One region of the Nonomuraea sp. ZG12 genome, then DNA from elsewhere that is predicted to be linked to it. Evidence: riboswitches for the same ligand, from Rfam matches in the RefSeq annotation. Region 1 holds a riboswitch; each other region holds the start of a gene.
What was found. A riboswitch is a leader RNA that binds a small molecule or an ion and turns the genes downstream of it on or off. The one in region 1 is predicted to bind cyclic di-AMP.
Positions count from the first base shown of each region.

Region 2: it holds a riboswitch for cyclic di-AMP, as region 1 does, so the genes downstream of both, ACTMTF_RS38005 (coiled-coil domain-containing protein) here and ACTMTF_RS01265 (C40 family peptidase) in region 1, are expected to answer to the same signal.
Region 3: it holds a riboswitch for cyclic di-AMP, as region 1 does, so the genes downstream of both, ACTMTF_RS24190 (glycoside hydrolase family 25 protein) here and ACTMTF_RS01265 (C40 family peptidase) in region 1, are expected to answer to the same signal.
Region 4: it holds a riboswitch for cyclic di-AMP, as region 1 does, so the genes downstream of both, ACTMTF_RS39030 (C40 family peptidase) here and ACTMTF_RS01265 (C40 family peptidase) in region 1, are expected to answer to the same signal.

Region 1 is NZ_JBQHCW010000001.1:283,389-288,597, forward strand. It holds gene ACTMTF_RS01255 (NYN domain-containing protein) at 1-1,254, shown strand, start outside; gene ACTMTF_RS01260 (NlpC/P60 family protein) at 1,339-2,304, shown strand; cyclic di-AMP (ydaO/yuaA leader) riboswitch at 2,670-2,828, shown strand; gene ACTMTF_RS01265 (C40 family peptidase) at 2,959-3,402, shown strand; gene ACTMTF_RS01270 (hypothetical protein) at 3,524-4,321, shown strand; gene ACTMTF_RS01275 (M48 family metallopeptidase) at 4,332-5,209, shown strand, end outside.
Region 2 is NZ_JBQHCW010000022.1:14,499-19,707, reverse strand. It holds gene ACTMTF_RS38020 (phosphotransferase enzyme family protein) at 327-1,337, opposite strand; gene ACTMTF_RS38015 (hypothetical protein) at 1,490-1,918, opposite strand; gene ACTMTF_RS38010 (hypothetical protein) at 2,051-2,278, opposite strand; gene ACTMTF_RS38005 (coiled-coil domain-containing protein) at 2,458-3,384, opposite strand; cyclic di-AMP (ydaO/yuaA leader) riboswitch at 3,444-3,578, opposite strand; gene galT (galactose-1-phosphate uridylyltransferase) at 3,645-4,724, opposite strand; gene ACTMTF_RS37995 (DeoR/GlpR family DNA-binding transcription regulator) at 4,721-5,209, opposite strand, start outside.
Region 3 is NZ_JBQHCW010000008.1:302,184-307,392, forward strand. It holds gene ACTMTF_RS24180 (lysine N(6)-hydroxylase/L-ornithine N(5)-oxygenase family protein) at 1-711, shown strand, start outside; gene ACTMTF_RS24185 (MbtH family protein) at 750-962, shown strand; cyclic di-AMP (ydaO/yuaA leader) riboswitch at 1,209-1,352, shown strand; gene ACTMTF_RS24190 (glycoside hydrolase family 25 protein) at 1,365-2,084, shown strand; gene ACTMTF_RS24195 (TetR/AcrR family transcriptional regulator) at 2,159-2,779, shown strand; gene ACTMTF_RS24200 (bleomycin resistance protein) at 2,808-3,527, opposite strand; gene ACTMTF_RS24205 (TetR/AcrR family transcriptional regulator) at 3,571-4,380, shown strand; gene ACTMTF_RS24210 (cytochrome P450) at 4,338-5,209, opposite strand, start outside.
Region 4 is NZ_JBQHCW010000023.1:89,701-94,909, reverse strand. It holds gene ACTMTF_RS39035 (LuxR C-terminal-related transcriptional regulator) at 161-373, shown strand; gene ACTMTF_RS39030 (C40 family peptidase) at 417-1,418, opposite strand; cyclic di-AMP (ydaO/yuaA leader) riboswitch at 1,425-1,576, opposite strand; gene ACTMTF_RS39025 (amino-acid N-acetyltransferase) at 1,862-2,419, shown strand; gene ACTMTF_RS39020 (RDD family protein) at 2,518-3,912, shown strand; gene ACTMTF_RS39015 (RDD family protein) at 4,030-4,518, shown strand; gene ACTMTF_RS39010 (histone-like nucleoid-structuring protein Lsr2) at 5,036-5,209, shown strand, end outside.

The DNA of each region.
Region 1 (5,209 bases):
GCGGCTCAGGTCCTCGGCTCGATGCCCGCTGTCGCCGTCCCACCGCCGCTGCGCGGCATCGCCAAGTTCGACCCGCGCAAGCGCGCCAGGCTGGGCAGCGCCCCCATCGCCGCCCAGCTGGAGAACGACAAGGAGTTCCGCGAGGCGGTCGCCGAGTCGGTGGCCGCCGGCTGGCCGGAGCTCATCGCCTCACTGGCCGAGGGCAACGTGCCGCCCGCCGCCGATCCGGTGCTCGTCGCCGCGGCGGCCTACCTCATCCGGCCCCCCGGCTGGGCGGAGATGGTGGAGTCGGCGAGGGCGGATCTGGAGCGGTCTGCGGTCGCGGCCGAGGGATCCGAGCGCGAGGAGGTCGTCTCCCGGCTGCGCGAGCAGCTCGCCGCCCTGAAGAACACCGCCAAGGAGGAGGCCGAGCGGTTGCGCGAGCAGCTCAAGTCCGCCCGCGCCGAGAACTCCGACCTGCGCCGCAAGCTGCACGAGACGCGCGAGCGCACCAAGGCCGCCGTGCGCCGCGCCGATGAGATGGCGCACGCCGCCGAGGACGCCAAGATCGCCGCCTCGGCCGCGGGCAGCGCCGGCGAGTCCGAGCTGCGGCGGCTGCGCGAGCGCCTGGCTGACGTCGAGAAGCAGCTCGAAGCCTCGCGCCGGGCCGCCCGCGAGGGCAGGAGCATCGAGGACGCCCGCATCAGGGTGCTGCTCGACGCCCTGCAGGACGCCTCGGCGGGGCTGCGCAGAGAGCTGGCCCTGCCCACCACGATCAGCAAGCCCGCCGACTCGGTCGCCGCGGCCACCGGCGAGCGTCCTGGGGTGCGCGGGGTGCCCGCCCGCGCGCTGGCCGACGACGACCCCCAGCTGCTCGACCAGCTCCTCGCGCTGCCCCAGGTGCATCTGATCATCGACGGCTACAACGTGACCAAGTCCGGCTACGGCACCCTCACCCTCGCCGACCAGCGCACCCGGTTGATGACCGGCCTCGGCGGGCTCGTCGCCCAGACCCGGGTCGAGGTGACCGCCGTGTTCGACGGCGCCGAGCTCAACTCGCCAGTGCAGGTGGTCGCGCCGCGCGGGGTGCGGGTGCTGTTCAGCGCGCCGGGCGAGATCGCCGACGACCTGATCCGCCAGCTCGTACGCGCGGAGCCGCCGGGCCGGGCCATCGCCGTGGTCTCCTCCGACCGCGAGGTGGCCGAATCGGTGCGGCGGATGGGAGCCAGACCCGTTCCGTCTGGACTGCTGCTTCGACGGCTGGGCCGCGCCTAGATTACAAATATGACGTTTAGGTGAGACTTACCCCGTCACTTCTGTACTATTTCGCCCCAGGTATATCCCCTGGGAGGCGACGCTGTGAGGTTGGGCCGGATACCCCTGGCCACGGGTCTTGCGATCGGGCTGCTGCTGACCCCGATGGGAGGCGCGCTGGCCGATCCCAAGCCCACGGTCAGCCAGGCCAAGGCGAAGCTGAAAAAGCTCAATGACAAGGCCGACAAGGTCGTCGACCGCTACAACACGGCGACCGAGAAGTACAAAGAGGCCAGCGGCCGCTACGCCAAGCTCAACGAGAGCTACAAACGCAAGCTGGCCACCGTGGCCGATCTGCGCGAGCAGGTGGTCGCGATGGCCGTCGACACCTACAAGATGGGCGACTACACCTCGTTGCCCACGATGATGACCAATGACGAGCCCGGCGACATGCTGTACAGCATGTCGCTGACCCAGCAGCTCTCCCAGGAGCGAGCCGACAAGCTCGCCGCCTTCGACCGGGAGAACCGCGGCCTCAAGATCGAGCGCGACAGCGCCCAGGACGCGCTCGGCGACGCCGACAAGGAGCGCGACGCGGTCAGCAAGGACCGCAAGGAGATCCTGGCGCTCATCGCGCAGCAGAAGAAGCTCCTCAACAGGCTCGGCGCCTACCGCGCCGGCAATCCCAACAGCACCGGTCTGAAGTACACCGGTCCGGCCTCGGGCAACGCCGCGGCGGCGCTGTCCTTCGCCTACGGCCAGATCGGCAAGCCGTACGTCTTCGGCGGCACGGGACCGGGTGGGTTCGACTGCTCCGGCCTCACGCAGGCCGCCTGGCGCGCGGCGGGCGTCGAGCTGCCGCGCACCACCTGGCAGCAGTGGACGGCCGGCCGTGCGGTGGACATGAACGACCTGCAGCCCGGCGACCTCATCTTCAGTCAGGGACTGGGGCACGTGAGCATCTACGCGGGCAACGGTCAGATGGTGCACGCACCGCAGACCGGTGATGTGGTCAAGGTGGTCTCCCTTTCCGCCTACGGCAGGAGTTTCGCGGGCGCCCGCCGCCCGTGATCCACACCCTTCGAGCCGGGTCCCGGAACATTTCCGGGGCCCGGTTTCGTGCTTTCCAGGCGTGAATGGATGTGACGCATGTGACAAGAGGTACGGATGGGACCTGACAATTCATTCAATCGTCAACTGTGAGAAGGGTCACTTTTCAATAACGAACCCCCATATCCCAGCAGTGGTGGAGGACTTGACTCTCCCTTTGTCTGATCTTGACTGAGGCACTCAGGCTTTGCCAGATCGCGACGACCGGGCGTAGCTTCTGGCCTCGCGGCGCCACGCCATGTCGCCGCGGACCGCCATCGGATCTTCCGAGGTGGACCGATGAACATTCCAGCCGGTCGCCGCCCCCGCCCTTGTAGACGAATGGAGGCGGTGACCTGCCGAGTCCGTGCAGCCAGGAGGCACGGAGCCGGGGACCCAGCGATCCGCGTTTCCGGATCAGGGGTGAATCGGCGCGACACGCGCCGTAGGGCGACTTCCAGGCCCGAATCCGTCAGCTAACCCGGTAGGCGTTCGTGGAAGATCCAAGGAGAAATCCTGTCTACCTCTTCGCAGAACCCCCGTCTGTCCCGCATCGCCCTGAGTGGCGTGGCGCTGACCATGACCGTGACAGCCGGAGGGATGGTCCTCCCTGCCACGTCGGCGCAGGCGGCGACGATGAGCGAATCCTCCGGCTCCTCCGGGACGAAGGCGGCCAAGTCCGCCAAGTCCGCGAAGCGGGCCAAGGTCGCTCGGCAACAGCTGATGGCCGGTAAGGCGGTCGCGGTGGCCAAGAAGCAGATCGGTGACCCGTACCGTTACGGCGGCACCGGACCTGGTTCGTTCGACTGCTCGGGTCTCGTCCAGTTCGCCTGGAAGAAGGCCGGAGTGAAGATCCCGCGCGTCACGTACAGCCAGTTCGCGCGCATCAGGACGAAAGTCTCCTACAAGAACCTGCGGGAAGGAGACCTGCTGTTCTTCCGCGGGCTCGGTCACGTCGGCATGTACGTCGGCGGCGGCAAGATGATCCATTCGCCGAGGACAGGCGAACGGGTGCGCATCGAGAAGCTCGCGGGATGGCGCAAGTCGTCGTTCGTGGGCGCGGTACGTCCCGGGTTGTGATCCCCGGTCCGAAGGCCCCGTCCCGCCCGGGACGGGGCCTTCGGCCGTCCCGGGCCCATCAGACCGCCATCGGGCCGTCTTCGGGGCGGATCTGCCGTTCGGGCGGCTACCATCGGGCATCGTGTCCGTGCGGGTGAGCCGTCGAGCGGTGCTGGCGGCCCTGCTGCTGGCCGGGGCCGCCACGGCCAGCGCTCCGGACCTCGCCGAGGTCCCGGCCCCGTGGGGTGACGAAGCGGTGGTCGTACGAGGGAGAAGCTCTTCGGTCGCCGGGCGCCACGCGCCCGCCGAGCTCCTCCGCGACCTGGCACGCCGGGCCGACACGGCCGGGCGGCGGGTGGCGGCCGTGCTGGGCCGGCCGGTGCGTCCCGTGGTCCTGGTGCCCGGCTCCGCCGCCGAGGCTGCCGGGCTCGCCGGGGTGGCGTCGGTCGACGGGCTGGCCGCCGTGGCGGACGACGGCCGGGTGATCGTGGTGCCCGAGTTCTTCGCCCGGCTCACGCCGACCGGCAGGGACGTGGTGCTGACGCACGAGCTGACCCATGTCGCCGCGGGCACCGGCGGGCTGCCGATCTGGCTCTACGAGGGTTTCGCCGACTACGTCGCCTACCGGGACGCCGGGCTGCCCGTGCGGGTGGCCGCCGCCGAGCTCGCCGCCGAGGTCAGAGCGGGACGAATCCCCCGCCATCTGCCGGGACCGGCGGACTTCGCCCTCCAGGGCGACGGCGCCAGGCTCGCGCGGGCGTACCAGGAGGCCTGGCTGGCGTGTCGCTTCCTCGCCGGGCACCGGGGTGAGAGGACCCTGGTGAGGCTCTACCGTGAAGCTCAGGCGGGCGGCGTCGACGGGGCGCTCGCCTCGCTGGGGCTCTCGACCGGCATGCTGACGGAGCGGTGGCGCGCGTACATGCGCGACCAGCTGGCGTGAGGGGACGCGAATGGACCAGAACAGAAACGACGCGGCGGACGACGACGTCGGCGTCACAGAGGCGGGTGAGGTGGCCGTAGAGGCCGGCGAGGTGGCCGTGGAGGCCGGCGAGAGCGCCGAGCCCGCCGGTCGAGCCGCGCCCGGCGACGGCGCTGGACGGCCCGCAGCGGGGCGACCCGCTGGACCGGCCCCGGAGGGGGGAGCCGCGCCCGGCAGCGGTGCTGGACGGCCTCCAGAGGGGCAGGGGAGGGGTGTGGCGGAAGCGGGGGACGAGCGGCGGGCCACGATGCTGCGGCGGCAGGCCGGGGCGGCGTTCGCCGTGCTGGGCGCCGTGCTGGTGGGCGTGGTGGCGTTCACCACGCCCTGGCAGGCGCTGCCTTCGTCCGCGCCCGCCGTCACGCCCGACCCGGCCCGGGATTTCACCGCCGCCCAGCTGGCCAGGTCGCAGGCGTTCGACGCGGCCACCAGCCTGCCCAGCTACCTGTCCCTCGGGCTCGGCCTGGTGTTCGCGGGCCTGCTCGTCGCCACCCCGCTCGGCGCGAAGCTGCTGGGATGGGTGCGCGGCCCGTGGTGGGTGCGGGTCCTGCTGGGCGTGTTCGCCATCACCGCGATCGAGGAGGCCCTGCGCTGGCCGCTCGGCATCTGGTTCGAGACGGTGCTGCGCGACTACGGGCTGTCCACCCAGGACTGGGTGGGCTGGACGGCGGACCGGCTCAAGGGCATTGGCATCAACGCGGCCCTGCTGACCGTCATGGTGCTCGCGATCGTGGCCCTGGCCCGCCGGATCAGGCGCTGGTGGATTCCCGCCGCGGTGGGGGCGTTCGCGCTGACCGTGAGCGCCTCCTTCGTCTACCCCGTGGTGTTCGAGCCGGTGTTCAACGACTTCCA
Region 2 (5,209 bases), on a different contig from region 1:
TTCGTCGGCCAGTATCGAGAGGGCGTCATCGAGATCGCCGGTCTTGATGATCTCTTCGCGCATGAGGGGTGTCTTCTCGAGTGGTGTGGGCTTGAATCCTGGAGGAACAACGGCACGGGTCTCTACGAGCTGGCATAGTTCAGATCCGTTCCGCCGGTGTCTCAAAGATCACTCACGCCGCCAGCACCTCCGACACCTGGCCATGCCAGGGGTCAGCCGAGGTAACAGGAATTCCGGCCATGAGCGAATCGCGAACTCTCTGACCTGCGAAAATATCGAGGGACCGAGCTCCGTCGTGGGACTCGCGCGCCAGCCGTACTTCCGAGTCACCCGTTCCCGCCGGCGGCCGCGAGTGACCGGAGCTTTCCACCGTTGGCGTCGAGCCAGCGGGTCGTGTCCTCCAGCTTGCGGATTCGGTCGGCGACCTCGCCGAGCTGTGCCTTCCCGTTCAGCCAGAGGCCCGCCCGCCACAGAACGCTGCCGACCGCCCGGGCGAGGAGCAGCCGGGGCAGCGCGTCGGCCTCGGCGGCGTCCAGCCGGCGGATTGAGGCGTACCCCCGGAGGAAGGCCGCCGTGCGGGGCTGCCAGTCGCGCGTCTCCAGGGCCCCGCTGTAGAACAGCGCGGCCATAACCTCCTGGACCAGGAAGCCGACCCCGGCGAACTCGAAGTCAAGCAGCCCGCTCACCTCCGCAGTGTCCTCGTCGACCAGCACGTTCCAGGCTGCCAGGTCACCGTGGATGACCTGGGTCGGCAGCCCGCCGCCGGCCGCGGACCACTCCTGCCCGACACGGCGTGCCACGGCGTCGAGGCGGGCGGCCCGCTCCGCGCTGATCCCGGCGGCGCGCAGCTGACGGCAAAGGACGCCGACGTGTGGCACGGCGGGGTGCGCCAGGAGAGGGTCACCTCGCCAGTCCCCCAGCCCGTCTTCTGGCGGCACGCCCAGCATCGCCTCGCCGAGCAGCCCGGCCGCCCGGCCGAAGCGCTTGAGTGCCGTCTGGCCCGTGAGGTCGGGCCGCACGCCGGGGATCCACCGGCAGACGGTGGCGGGCCCGGCCGCGGTCTCGATCACCATGTCCCCGCTGGGCGCGGCGACCGGCTCAGGCACCTGGAAGGGAAGTCCGGCCTGCCGTAGCCGCTGCAGGATCCGGTGCTCGGCGCCGACCTGCGCGGCGGACAGGGTCTGGCTGACCCGGAGCACGAATCGGAGGCCTCCCTGGCGGAGCAGGAACGTCTGGTTGTTGGTCCCCTGCTCGGCTCTGCTGATCGTCGTGTCCAGGGGAAAACCCCACGCTGCTAGCAGCCCGGCCATGAACTCCAGGTCGGCGGGCGCGGTCATGCGCCCCATTCTGGCGGCATGCCCAGGCCGGCGCGCAACCGGTTATAGGCCCTCTCATATCAAGAGTCAGCAAGGGGTTCCAATTCTGGCCGACCAGCCGGGGCCGCGCTTTTCTGACTCGGGTAGAGCTGAGGTACGACCAGAAGCGGCCATCAGTCGATCGTGAGCCGAGGACTGGCAATGCAGGCGTTCAGGTCGATCTGTCGACAGGTGGCCAGGGTGCGCCCTCGGCGGCGCAGGTGAGTGAGGAAGAGACTGCTGGCGGCGAGTTCGGCGCGTGCCCGGTAGGCCGCTCCAGGCTGGAGTGCGGAGCCGTTGAGGTGTCTGCGGAGGCGTCGCAGCAGGTGGGTGCGCGCGAACAGAGCAATGATGGGGCCGTGCTGGTCCAGGGTGGCGTGGGTGAGCGGGGCACGTCCGGCGGCGATCTCGGCCAGGACGTCGTGGGCTCGGCTACGGCCTAAGTGGGAGAGGGCGGCCTGGGCGTTGTTCGTCGCGAGAATGGCCTCTCGCAGCGGAAGTAGTGCCGCTGCGATGCTTCCGTCAGTTCCGGTGAGCAAGGCGTCCACGCGATCGGCGAGCATGCAACTGAAGCACGCGGGGGCCTGGTGCCGGTGCGGCCGCCCGCAACCACGACGGGTGGCGCTAGCTCGCCGCAGTTGGAGCAGGTTACCTTGGCCTGGGTTCGCGGGTAGCAGGTGACGCAGAGTGCGGGCTCACCGTGATCCGGCCTTGCCGGAGTTGATGATGCGGAGCCGGCACGGCGTGCCCGTGAATGCCGCGAACCGCCGGACCAGATCCACCCGGGTCTTGATCGTCGAGGCGGCCGGCAGCCGCTCCCACCCCGTCAGCATCGCGGCGAACACCGCATCCTGCGGGTGCAACGGCACCACGCCGTCCGCGAGCACCAGATGTGCGGCACCCTCCACCGAGACCCGTTGCACCCGAACACCACCTCGCGCCAGATGCGATCCCGTCCGGCGAACCCGGAAAGTGGCAGGCAGTTGGCCACGCACCAACGCACAGGACGACCTCGGCGGACGCCACCCTCACAGACCGACGACCCGCTGAAACGCCTTCTTCAAGAGTGCGAATAGCTCATCAGATGCTACTCGTCCCCTTATCAGTGCATGGAGACGTGCACGTGGTCGTAGTGGTTCTCGGTGACGCTGCCGCGGTCGGACATCGTGCTCCAGCCGGAGCCGTGGTTGATCCGCTGCTTCCAGATGACGTACTTGACGCCGAGCTTGTCGCGGTTGTCGACGGTCCACTCCGCGATGCTGTCGCCGAGCGCGTTGTGGACGGCGCTGGGGAGGCTGCCGCCGGTGCTCATCATGAAGTCGCACGCCCGGCCCAGCGGGTGCTCGCCGCCGCCACCCGAGCGGAAGCAGCCGACCGCGAACGGCAGCTTGAAGTTCTTCTGCAACTGCTCGCGCATCAGCCGGGTGCGGGCGGTGATGTTGTCGGGGCCCGACGGCAGCTGGGGCGCCCAGCTGCCGTCGGAGCGGCGGCCGGTGCTGAACGGGACGAGGTCCTTGAGCTTCTTCTGAATGTCGCCGATGACGTCCTCGGCCTCGTCGCGCTGCTCGGCCACCTCGGCGGTGTCGGCGCTGATGTCGCGGGCCAGCGCCGCAGCCTCGTCCGCGGCGTTCTTCTTCTCGTCGCGCGCGTCGAACACGTCCTGAACCAGGGCCGTCTGATCGGCGGTGACCTGCTCCAGCAGGGCCGCGGCGGCGCCGTCGGGCGGCACCACCAACGCCGGAAGCGGCATGCCGCCGTTCTGATAACGCAGATTGGCGAGCTCGGCGACGCGCCCACGAGCGGCGGTGAGCGCCTCCTCGGCGGCGGCGAGCCGTTTCTCGGCCGCCTCGGCGGCCTGCTTGGCCTTGGCCAGCTCGACCCGCTTGAGGTTGTAACGCTCGATGAGCTTGTCGACCTTCTGGTTCAGCCCTTTGAGCTCGTTACGGAGCTTGGCCTCGGTCGGTTTGGGCTCAGCGGTGGTGGTGGTGACGGTGGTCGCGGACGACACCGTCGCTGGAATGAAGATCACCGCCGCCACGCTGATGACGCCAATGGCAAGGTGCGCGGGGGACGCTGCCGCCACGAACGGGTTCCTCTCCCTCAGCCGACCGGGTTAGCTGACGGGTTCGGGTCAGAGAGCTCCCTACCACCGAAGTGGATTCACCCCAGATGCGGTGGGTCCCCGGCTCCAGGCGACTCGCCCGGATTAGGCGTGGCACAGCGTTACGGCCGTGCCTCAAGGGATATTAGTGGTAGATCCCGGGTAACGCGACTCCAATCGGAAATCAATCAGTGATCTACCTGTGATCGAAGCATGTTCGCGGCCTCTTCCGGGGGCACGTCGTTGACGAAGGCGCCCATGGCCGACTCCGATCCTGCCAGGAACTTCAGCTTGCCGGGCGCCCGCCGGATGCTGAACAGCTCCAGGTGCAGATAGCCCAGCTCACGGTCCTGCCGCACCGGCGCCTGGTGCCAGGCGGAGATGTACGGCATCGCGACGTCGAACAGGCCGTCCAGGGCCCTCAGGACCGAGGTGTAGAGCGGCGCGAAGGCGGACCGCTCGGCCTCCGACAGCGCGGCCAGGTCCGGCACCTGCCGGTGCGGGTAGAGGTGCACCTCGAACGGCCAGCGGGCGGCGGCGGGCACGAAGGCCGTCCACAGCTCGTTCGCCGCCACCACCCGAGGCCCGGCCCGCTCGGCGTCGAGCACGTCGGCGTACAGGTTGCGGCCCTGATGCCGCTCGGCGTACCGGCGGGCGGCGGCGAGCTGCAGCTTGGTCCTGGGAGTCACGTACGGGTAGGCGTAGATCTGGCCGTGCGGGTGGAAGAGCGTGATGCCGATCTCCTCGCCGCGGTTCTCGAAGCAGAAGACCTGCTCCACGCCCTCGATCGCGGACAGCTCCGCCGTGCGGTCCGCCCAGGCCTCCATGACCAGCTCGACCTGCTCGTCGGAGAGCCGGGAGAAGGAGGAGGAGTGCTCGGCGGTGAAGCACACCACCTCACACCGTCCCAACCCCGGCCGGACTTCACTCAGCCCGCCCGCTTCCTCATAAGAGCCGATATTTCCGGAAAAGGACGGGAAGCGGTTCTCGAACACCACCACGTCGTAGTCGTGCGCCGGGATCTCCGACGACCGGGTGTCGGACGACGGGCAGAGCGGGCATTCGTCGGCCGGAGGCAGGAACGTACGCGTCTGCCGGTGCCCCGCCATCGCGATCCACTCTTCGGTCAGCGGGTCGTAGCGCAGCTCGGAGGCCACCGGCCGCGGCCCGAGGGGCCGCCGGTCGATCGCGCTCCGGTCGGCGTCGTCGCGCCGGTCGAAGTAGATCAGCTCCCGGCCGTCGGCCAGATGGGTGATGGTGCGCTTCACTGCGAGCCCTCCGCGATGATCAGTTCGCCGGCCCGTTCGGCCAGCTCCATACGTGCGTCCTCGGGCAGCCCCGCGTCGCTGATGACCACGTCGGCCTCGGTCAGCTCGGCGATGGTGCTGATGCCGATCGTGTTCCACTTGGTGTGGTCGGCCGGTACGACCAGCCGGTGCGCGGCGGTCACCAGCTCCCGGTCCGTCTCGGACTCGAGCAGGTTGGGCGTGGTGAACCCGGCCCGCGCGCTCATTCCGTGCACGCCCAGGAAGAGGGTGTCCACGTGCAGCCGGCGGATCGCCGCCACGGCCACCGGGCCGACCAGCGCGTCGGAGGGCGTGCGGACGCCGCCGGTGAGCACCACGGTCCGGTCGGCGCGGGGGTTGCGATGGAAGACGTCGGCGACCGGGACCGAGTTGGTGATCACCGTGAGCTCGGGCACTCCGATCAGGTGGTGGGCCAGCGCCCACGTCGTGGTGCCCGCCGAGAGCGC
Region 3 (5,209 bases), on a different contig from region 1:
ATCGTGGTCGGCGCCGGCCAGAGCGCCGCGGAGGTGACCGGCCATCTGCACGACACCTTCCCGGACGCCGAGGTGTGCGCGGTCTTCGCCAAGTACGGCTACACCCCCGCCGACGACAGCTCCTTCGCCAACCGCATCTTCGACCCCACGGCGGTCGACCACTTCTACTCCGCCCCCGACGAGGTGAAGTCGCGGCTGCTCGGCTACCACGCCTCCACCAACTACTCGGTGGTGGACCTGGAGGTCATCGACGAGCTCTACCGTCGCCACTACCAGGAGAAGGTGCGGGGCACCGAGCGGCTGCGCATCCTCAACGCCTCCCGGCTCGTCGAGGTCGAACCGGGTGAGACGGAGGTACGCGCCACGGTGGAGTTCCTGCCGACCGGTGAGCGGACCCCGCTGGACGCCGACGTCGTCGTCTTCGCCACCGGCTACCGCCCGGCCGACCCGCTGACCCTGCTGGGCGCCATCGGCGAGCACTGCGACCGGCTTCCCGGCGGCGGGCTGCGGGTCGGCCGCGACTACCGGATCGCGACGTCGCCGGCGATGCGCTGCGGCATCTACGTCCAGGGGGCCACCGAGCACACCCACGGCCTCACCTCGACCCTGCTGTCCAACACGGCGGTCCGGGTGGGCGAGATCGTCCAGTCGATGGCCGGCCGGCTGCGCAGCCCGAACCCCTACGCCCTGTCGCGAGCGGCGTCCCGCTGATCCTCTGTCCCTGACTGCTTCCGAGGAGGAATCCGTACATGAGCACCAACCCGTTCGACGACGCGGAAGGCCGCTTCCTGGTTCTGGTCAACGCCGAGGGGCAGCACTCGCTGTGGCCCGTCTTCGCCGAGGTCCCCGCCGGGTGGACGGTCGCCTTCGCGGAGAACACCCGGCAGGCGTGCCTGGACTACGTCGAGGCCCACTGGACCGACCTGCGCCCCCGCTCACTCGCCGAGGCGATGGACGGCTGATCGTCGCGCGCCCTGCTCGGTCAAAGATCTACCTAGAGGCGGGAATCCCTTACAGGCAAGGGGTTGCGGCATCCGACAGATGGAGTCGGAGTCTATGTGGATGTTTGTACCTCTTGCGGGGACATTGGGGGTTATATACCTTCTCGGTCATTACGGCAGCCGGAACGGGGCTCCCCTAGACCATCCGTTGCCGAATCATTGACCGGACCGCGCGCTGCCCTGGTGGGACCCCCTGCCAGCCAGGGCAGTGCGCGGCCGCCTAATCCGCTCACGCGGAGCCGGGGACCCACTCTTTTCCGGGGTGAATCGGACGCCAGCCCAGCTGCGCCCGTAGGGCACTTCCCAGCCCGAACCCGTCAGCTAACCCGGTAGGCGGCATGGAAGCAAGGAGTCAACCCCCTCATGCTCGACCCCCGCCTGCGCACACCCCTCACCCGCGCCCTCGCCGGACTCGCCCTCGCAGCCGCGAGCCTGGCCATGGCCGGCCCCGCCCACGCGGCGCCGCCGGAGAACGCGCCCATCGCCCAGGAACGCACCGTCCCGCTCACGTACGGCCAGGACGTCTCGAACTACCAGCCCGACCACGACTGGAACGCCAGCCCCGCCGAATTCGGCATCATCAAGGCGACCGAGGGCGTGACCTTCCGCGACCACGCCTTCGCCCGGCACTGGCGGGAACTGGACGCCAAGGGCATCGTCCGCGGCGCCTACCACTACGGCCACCCGGCCAACGACCCCATCGCCGAGGCCGAGCACTTCCTGTCCATGGTGAACTCCCAGCCGGCCAAGCCCGGCGACCTGCTGGTGCTGGACCTGGAGACCACCGACGGCCGCTCCGTCGCCGAGGTCAACGGCTGGGCCAAGACCTGGCTCGCCCACGTGAAGGACAAGACAGGCACCACCCCGATGTTCTACAGCGGCTGGAACTTCGCCGACACCTACGGCAAGGGGCTGGCCGAGTACCCGCTCTGGGTCGCCCACTACAGCAAGGCCAAGGGCACGGTCACCCCGCCGGCCGACTGGAAGTCCTGGGCCATCCACCAGTACTCCGACAACCCCGTCGACCAGAACGTCTCCCCGCTCACCCCCGAGGAGCTCCGCGCCCTCGGCCGCACCGCCTGAGCAGGCGCCCCGCTGACCGTCATCCAGCGGTCGATTCGTACGGGAAGATCGTCCGTCACTTAGAGTGATGAACCATGACGATGGATCCTGAGGCGGACCGGCTGGTGGGCGTCGCGGCACGGTTGTTCGCCGAGCTGGGGTTCGACGGGACGTCGATGCGCCTGATCGCCGACGCCGCCGGGGTCGACGTGGAGTGGCTGACCGCGCGGGCCGGCGGCAAGCACCAGCTGTACGCCGAGGTGATGCTGCGGGCGCATCGCGCCGAGCGTGAGGTCCTGGACGCGGCGGTGGCCGCCTTCACCCCGGCCAGGGAGGGGCTGATCGAGCTGGCGGACGCCTACCTGGACTTCTACGCCACCCATCCGCAGATCCTGGCGCTGTGGCTGCACCGATGGATGGGGGACGCCGCCGACGTGCCCGACTTGGAGGACCTGTACTCGCGGCCGCTGTCGGCCCTCCTGCTCAACGCCGTACGGGACCTCATACCGGCCGACATCGACGCCGAGCATCTGCTCTGGACCGTGGTGTGGTGCGTGTACGGGTTCCTGGCCGGCGGCATGCGGTACGTCGACCCGCATCGCCGTCAGGGGCGGCGCGGACGGCCGCCGAGCACGGAGGAACTGGAGGACTTCCGCGCCTATCTGCACGCCATGATCATCCACATGACCACCCCGGTCAGCGGCTCGGCGCGCTGAAAGGGCGCGGCCCTGGCCGCTGCGGAGGTCAGTCGGCCGGCTGGGACGCGCGCAGTTCGGCGGTCAGCTCGGCGGCCGTGGCGAGGTCGGTGGCGAGGGCCTCGCGGTCGGCGGGGGACAGCTCCAGCGCGCCGACCTCGGCGAGCAGGATGGCCGCCGCCTCCCGTTCGCCGGTACGCAGCCGCAGCTCGGCGAGGTAGACCAGGGCGGGCAGCCGCTCGGCGGGCGGCGCGTCGGCGTGCCGGGCCAGCCCCGTCTCCAGTACGCGCACCCCGGCGGCCTCGTCGCCGTGCGAGTCGGCCTGGCGCACGGCGGCGGCCACCACGCGTGCCAGCCGGCTCTGCGGCGCGGCCGGTTCCTCGTCTCCGTGGCGGTGGATCCGCAGCCAGTTGCCGCCCGGGTCGACCACGCTGAACCCGCCGGGCGCGCCCTGCCTGGCCCGAGGCCGGGTCATCCGCGGGATCCCGGACACCGGCACCTTCCCGAACGCCTCGCGCAACCCGGCGGCGAACGCCGCGTGCAGCGCCCGCGTGTCCGGGACCAGTACGACCACACTGCCCATCGAGTCGGCGGGATCGAACCCGGGGACGCCGAAGAAGTGCAGCTCGATGCCGCCGCGCCGGACGGCTGCGAACGGGTTCGGGCGCTCCTGACGGTACGTCACGTCGAACCCGAGCGCGGTGTAGAAGGGCAGGACGTCGTCGAGGTCCCGGCAGGGCAGGCCTGGGATGGTGTACTCGGTGCGCATGCTGACACCGTACACTGTTCGGAGTTTTTCTGGAGGTCGTGAGATGGAGTACGCGGGGCGGGGTGACGCGGCGCGCACCATGGCGCTGCTCTGGGACGGGTTGCCGGCGCCCCGGCGCGGGCCGAGGCAGCGGCTCGACCTGCCGCGGATCGTCGACGCCGCGATCGCCGAAGCCGACAGCGCCGGTCCGGCCGCCCTGTCGATGCGGACCCTGGCCCAGCGGCTCGGCATCGGCACGGCGTCGCTGTACACCTACGTGCCGGGCAAGGCGGAGCTGCTGGAGCTGATGGTCGACCGGGTCGCGGGTGGCCGGCCGCTGCCCGCCGCCGACGCGGGCCACCGGGCCGGGCTGCGCGACCTGGCCCGGTCCGACCTCGCCGCCTTCCGCGCCCATCCCTGGCTGCTGCAGGTGGCGACCTCGCGCACGGTCTTCGGCCCGAACGTCGTCACCCGCTACGAGGCCGCGATGGCCCTGCTCGACGGGCACGGCCTGGCGGCGATCGACGTGGCGGGATGCGTCGCGGCGGTGGAGGCGTACACCAGAGGCGCCGCCTCGGCGGTCGTCGAGGCCGAGCAGGCGCCCGCGCGGACCGGCAGCAGCGACGACGAGTGGTGGGAGCGGCGCGCGCCGCTGCTGGGGGAGCGCATGGCCGGGCGCTTTCCCCGGCTGGCCGCGCTGGGCGAGGCCGGGGCGTTCGCCGTGTCGGACACCGCCCTGCCCTACACGCTGCAGCGGGCGCTGGACCGCTTCGCCTTCGGCCTCGACCTCGTCCTGGACTCCATCGACGCCCGCGTCGCGGCGCCCCGGGCTCAGCCGATGCGCAGCGGCAGCGTACGAGGCCCGCGAACCTGACCTTTCGCCCAGGTCACCGCCTCGGGGTCGTCGAGGCTGAACCGGGGGATCCGCTCCAGCCAGACCTCCAGGGCGACCCGGAGCTCCATCCGGGCCAGGTGGGACCCCACGCACCGGTGAATGCCGAGGCCGAACGCGGCATGCCGGTTGACCTCACGATCGATGACGACCTCGCCCGCCCGGTCGAACTGCGCCGGGTCACGGTTGGCCGCCGGGAACGACAGCAGCACCCAGTCGTCGGCCTTCATGTCGACGTCATGCCAGCGCATGTCCTGCTTCACCAGCCGCGCCATCGTCACCGGGGCGTAGGCCCGCAGCATCTCCTCCACCGCCGTCGGCACCAGCTCCGGCTCGGCGACCAGGCGCTCGCGGTCGGCCGGCGTCTTGGCCAGATGCCACAGCGAGGAGCCGATCGCGCTCCACGTCGTGTCGATGCCGGCGATGAGCAGCAAGGCCATCGTGCCGGCCACGTGCTCGGCCTCCAGCTTGTTGCCGTACAGCTCGGCGTTGATCAAGTAGGTGGTGAGGTCGTCACGTGGGTCGTCGACGTGGTCGCGGATCTGCTCGTACAGATAGTCGAACAGCAGGTTCATCCGTTCCATGCGCTCGTCCGGCGGGCTGTTGACGCCTTCGAGCGCGCTCTCGATGAACTCCTGGAACCGTGGCCCGTCCTCGGGCGGGAAGCCGAGCATGTCGGCGATCACCCGCATCGGGATGTGCTGCGCGTAGTCGTGGGCGGCGTCGACGGTGAGCCGGCCGTCGAAGGCGTCGATGAGCGAGTGGCACAGCGCCCTGGTCGACTCCTCCCGCTTGGCGACCGCCGACCGGG
Region 4 (5,209 bases), on a different contig from region 1:
CATATAGCGAGTACTTCAGCTGCGGCGAGGCGCGTCGAGTCATGCCGATCTCGTGCTTGACGACCTTTCCCGCATGCGTTTACCGTCTGGCGGGACGAGCAGCCTCGCTCGGATCAATGACGTCTCCGAGTCGTGCTGTTGGTGGGAGGGAGGGCTCCCGATGAATGTGCTCACTGAAGGCGTTGAGCTCAGCCATGCCGATCTGGCATTGCTGGCCGAGCTCGCCAAGGGGGTAACGGTGGATCGGGTGGGACGGCGCTTGGACATCAGCGGGCGGACGGTGCGCCGAAGACTGCGGGGGATCTGTGACCGCATCGGCGTGGCCACCGCGATCGAGGCGGTGGCCTGGGCGGCACGCCGACAGCTGATCTAGCCCGCGAGGTGATCCAGCGTGAGGCGATCCAGCGCTAGGTGATCTAGTCAGCGATGCGCACGGCTCCGGCGTAGGGGCGCCGGTCGAGCGACGCGATGCGTACCACGTCACCGGTCCGCGGCGCGTGCACCATCATGCCGCCGCCCAGATAGATGCCCACGTGGTGCAGGTCGCTGTAGAAGAAGACCAGGTCGCCGGGGCGCAGCTCCTCCTTGGGGATGTGCCTGCCGGCGGTCCACTGGTCACCGGTGTAGTGCGGCAGCGAGATCCCCACGCGCTGGTAGGCCGCCATCACCAGGCCCGAGCAGTCGTAGCCGCGTGGGCCTTCGGCGCCCCAGATGTAGGGCTTGAGCTGCTGGGTGAGCGCCCATTGCGCGGCCTGCGCGGCCTTGCCGGAGCCGGGGATGGGCAGGCTGACGCGGGTGGCGGGGGTGCCCGGGCGGCCGGCCTCGCCGAGCGCGCGCTTGAAGAGGCTGCTCTCCACCTTGGCGACCATCTTGACGATCTTGTCGCGCTTGGTGTCGAGATCCTTGACGATCTCCGTCACCTCGTCGATCCGCGCCTTGGCGCCCGCTCTGGCCCGCTCGGCCGCCTTCATGGCCTTGGTGAGCTGGACCACCTCCTCGCCCTGCTGCTGCTGGAGCGCGTAGGTGGTGGCGGCCCGGTCGAGATAGTTCTCGGGGTCCATCGAACCGGCGAAGGTCAGGGCGTTGCCGAGCCCGCCGGTGATGTACTCGTTCTGCGCGAGCACCATCGCCTTGGAGCGCTTGGCGGTCAGCTCGGCCTCACTGACGGCCAGCGTCCTCTTGGCGCTCTGCGCGGACTTCTGGGCCGCCTTGAGCTTCTCGCGCTGCCCGTTGTAGTTCTCGGTCAGCGTCTCGATCTCGACGTGCATCTCCTCGACCTGCTTGGAGAGCTGCTTGAGCGAGGGCTTCGGGTCGGCGGCGGCGGAGCCGGGCGGGCCGGCCATGAGCAGGGCGGCGACCGTCACGCCGACAACGCCGAGCCGGAGGACCCGTTTCTCCTTGGTCCCGCTGCGCTTCACCGACCGAGCTCCTTCCATCGACGCCTACCGGGTTAGCTGACGGGTTCGGGCCGGAAGCAGCCCTACCGAGCCGAAACTCGGATTCACCCCTGGTGGTGCTGTGCGGGCACCACTTGTGGTTCCCCGGCTCCCCTGCGGGGATTGGGCGCGTCCCGTACGAGAATCGCGGGGGACATCGTCGCTGGACACTAATGCACTCCAGGTTCCTGCTCAACCGGAACTGCAGAGTCTGTAGAGGTTTCACAACCGAAGGGTCACAAGGTGATCTCGTGGCACCCCGTACAGAAAAGGATTTATGTCCCCTTTGCCCTAGGTTCGTCGGGGGATGGGACTGTAGGAACCGTGCAAATCCGAGCGTGCTCACCCGAACACGAGAGGTCACAGGATGGGGCAGAGGTGAGAGTTAGGGCTGAGCCGTAATGACATCTGTACGCTGGATGTCCATGGAGCAGGTCGCCGAACTCACGGTCCCAGAGACAGAGGTCGTCGTCCGGCGCGCCAGGACCCCGGACGTCCGGACCATCAAGCTCCTGGTCGACACCTATGCCGGCGCCGGACATCGGCTGCTGGAGAAGGCGACCGTCACCCTGTACGAAGACGTACAGGAGTTCTGGGTGGCCGAGCGCGGCGGCGAGGTCGTCGGCTGCGGCGCCCTGCACGTGCTCTGGGAGGACCTGGCGGAGATCCGCACGGTCGCCGTCCACCCGGAGGCCCGGGGCCTGGGCATCGGCCACCGGATCGTCTCGGCTCTCCTCGGCACCGCCAGGAAGCTGGAGCTGCAGCGCGTTTTCTGCCTCACCTTCGAGGTCGATTTCTTCGCCCGGCACGGGTTCCGTATCATCCAGGGCACCCCGGTCTCACCTGAGGTCTATGCAGAGCTGCTGGCCTCCTACGACGAAGGCGTGGCCGAGTTCCTGGACCTGGAGCACGTCAAGCCGAACACCCTGGGCAACACGCGTATGCTGCTCCACCTGGCATCGGGTGACGAGGTCCTTGACTGACAGGAAAGGTGATTGTTGATACCTATGTCGATACCTTGGGCCAGGACAGGCATGTGCCCTGACACGTGCCACATGCGCACTCGAAGCGAGGTGACACGGTGAGCACAGGACAGCCGCCGTATCCTCAGGACAACTCCGGCGACAACCCGCCGTACGGACATCCTGAATACGGGCAGAACACGGGACGCCAGCAGGGCGAGCCCGACCCCGACGTGACCATCGTCGGCTACCGGGCCGACGACGCCTATGGCCAGCAGCCCCAGTACGGGCAACAGCAGCAGCAGGGCTACGGCCAGCAGCCGCAGTACGGGCAGCAGGGCTATGGCCAGCAGCAGCCCGACTACGGGCAGCAGCAGGGCTACGGCCAGCAGCCGCCGTCGGGTCAGCAGGGTTACGGGCAGCAGCAGGCCTACGGCCAGCAGCCGTCTTCTGGGCAGCAGGGTTATGGTCAGCAGCCGCAGTATGGGCAGCCCGACTATGGCCAGCAGCCGGCCTCTCAGCCGGACTATGGGCAGCAGCAGCAGGCTTACGGCCAGCAGGGCTACGCACAGCAGCCCCAGCCGGATTACGGCCAGCAGCAGGGCTATGGACAGCAGCAGGGCTACGGCCAGCAGCAGCCCGACTATGGCCAGCAGCAGCCTGACTACGGGCAGCAGCAAGGCTACGGTCAGCAGCCGCCTTCGGGGCAGCAGGCTTACGGGCAGCAGCAGGGCTATGGCCAGCAGCCGTCTTCTGGGCAGCAGGGTTATGGTCAGCAACCGCAGTACGGGCAGCCTGACTATGGCCAGCAGCCGGCCTCTCAGCCGGACTACGGGCAGCAGCAGGCTTACGGCCAGCAGGGCTACGCACAGCAGCCCCAGTACGGTCAGCAGCCGCAGTACGGCCAGCAGGGCTACGGGCAGCCGGCGCCGCAGGCCGGCTACGGCCAGCAGCCCTATGGACAGGCGTACGGCACGCCGGTCGGGGTGCAGCCGCCCGGCGCTCCGGCGCCGCTGGCGGAGTGGTGGCAGCGCCTGGTGGCCCGTCTCATCGACGGCGTCATCTTCGGCATCATCTCCTTCCTGGTGTCCCTCGTCATCACCGCCCTGTTCGTCGCGAGCTACAGCTCGGTCACCGGCGCCACGAGCGGCTTCGTGGGCGCCTCCTCCTTCCTTGCGGGGCTCATCCAGTACCTCCTCCTGGCGGCGCTGTACGTGGCCTACGAGTTCTTCATGACCAAGATGAACGGGCAGACGCTCGGCAAGATGGTGATGGGGATCAAGGTCGTCCCGGTGGGGCAGGCGCTGCCGCCCGGCGGGCTGCCGACCGACCTGGCGCTGAAGCGTGCGGGTGGCACCTGGGGTGGTTATGTGCTCGGCATCGTCCCGCTGGTCGGCCCGTTGCTCGGCGTGATCGCCGTGGGTGTGAACGCCGCCTCCCAGCTCTGGGACAAGCCGCTGCAGCAGACGTTCGCCGACAAGTTCGCCGGCACCGTGGTGGTGAAGATCAAGTAGCGCAGACCACGCGCAACAGGGGCCGGCATCCCGTCGGCCCCTGTTTTGTGCCTCGATCCGGTACCAGAATGGGCCCTGCAAGGCTCTGACGGGCCTGCGATGGGGTGAGGTGAGGTTATGGCCGGGACACCGCCGCAGGTGGACCTGATGCCCGCTGAATGGTGGGAACGACTCGTCGCCAGGCTCATTGAAGCGCTCGTCTTCGGCGTCTTCTATTACATTCTGTTCATTGCGCTATGGGGCATCTTCCGAACTGTCGGGGTTCTGGACGCGTTCGAGGGACGTTTGCCCGGGGTGTTCGCTTGGGTGCTCGCGGGGCTGGCATATACGGCCTACGACTGGCGTCAACTTTCCCGAGGCGGGCGCACGTTCGGGAAGGCGATCATGAAGATTCGGGTTGCGCCGGGCGACCTTCCGCCGCGTGAGCGGCTCAAACGAGCCCTGCTCTATCCGGCGCCCGCTATGGTGATGGGCATTCCGGTGGTCAATCTGCTGGCCGGAATGTTCGTGTTCGGCGTCGGTCTGCTCATCTTGATCGACAAGCCACTCCAGCGTGGGCCGCATGACAGACTCGCGGGAACGCTGGTGGTCAAAGATCTTCGTTGAGCCACTCGTACCTGGCTCGATGGCTTTTCACAAAATTTTCCGCTTGATCCGGTAAGGAGCCTGGAGAGACTGGCATTAGGCTATGGACGTCCGGGTTGCCGGATGTTGGTGCCCCCTGCCGGGCTGTGGGCATCGGTGTGCCGCTATGGTCGGGTGCGGGCGGTGCTCTCACCTCGGGTGACATGAGGGCCGGGTGGCCCCAGCTCTCCCGCGACGTGTGTATAAACGCCCCTGAAACCCCGGTCCGCTGTGGAGACGAGGACGAATGCAAGCCGTAACAGACGTATTGTCGGCGCTCATCCCACCTGTCGTCGTGGGCGGCGCCTTCATCTTTGGCGTGGTGAAGTTGGTGCGCTCCGAGGGCGCCGGACGGCGTCCAAACCGCCAGGATCAGGCCGAGAACCACAACTGATCAGCGGCTCAGCGAATCACTGCAGCTCTGAATTGTCTTAACGCCTTTCCGGGTATATGTTTGGCTCAGGCGAATGAAACAATGCTCCGGGAAAGGATTGCGTAGATGGCCAAGCAGATCCAGGAGATTCTCATCGATGACCTCGATGGGGGCGAGGCCAATGAGACGGTCAGCTTCGCTATTGACGGCTCCACCTATGAGATTGACCTCAGCGACCTTAACGCCAAGAAGCTGAGGGACTCCCTCACGCCTTTCGTGCAGCACGCTCGCCGGGCAGGT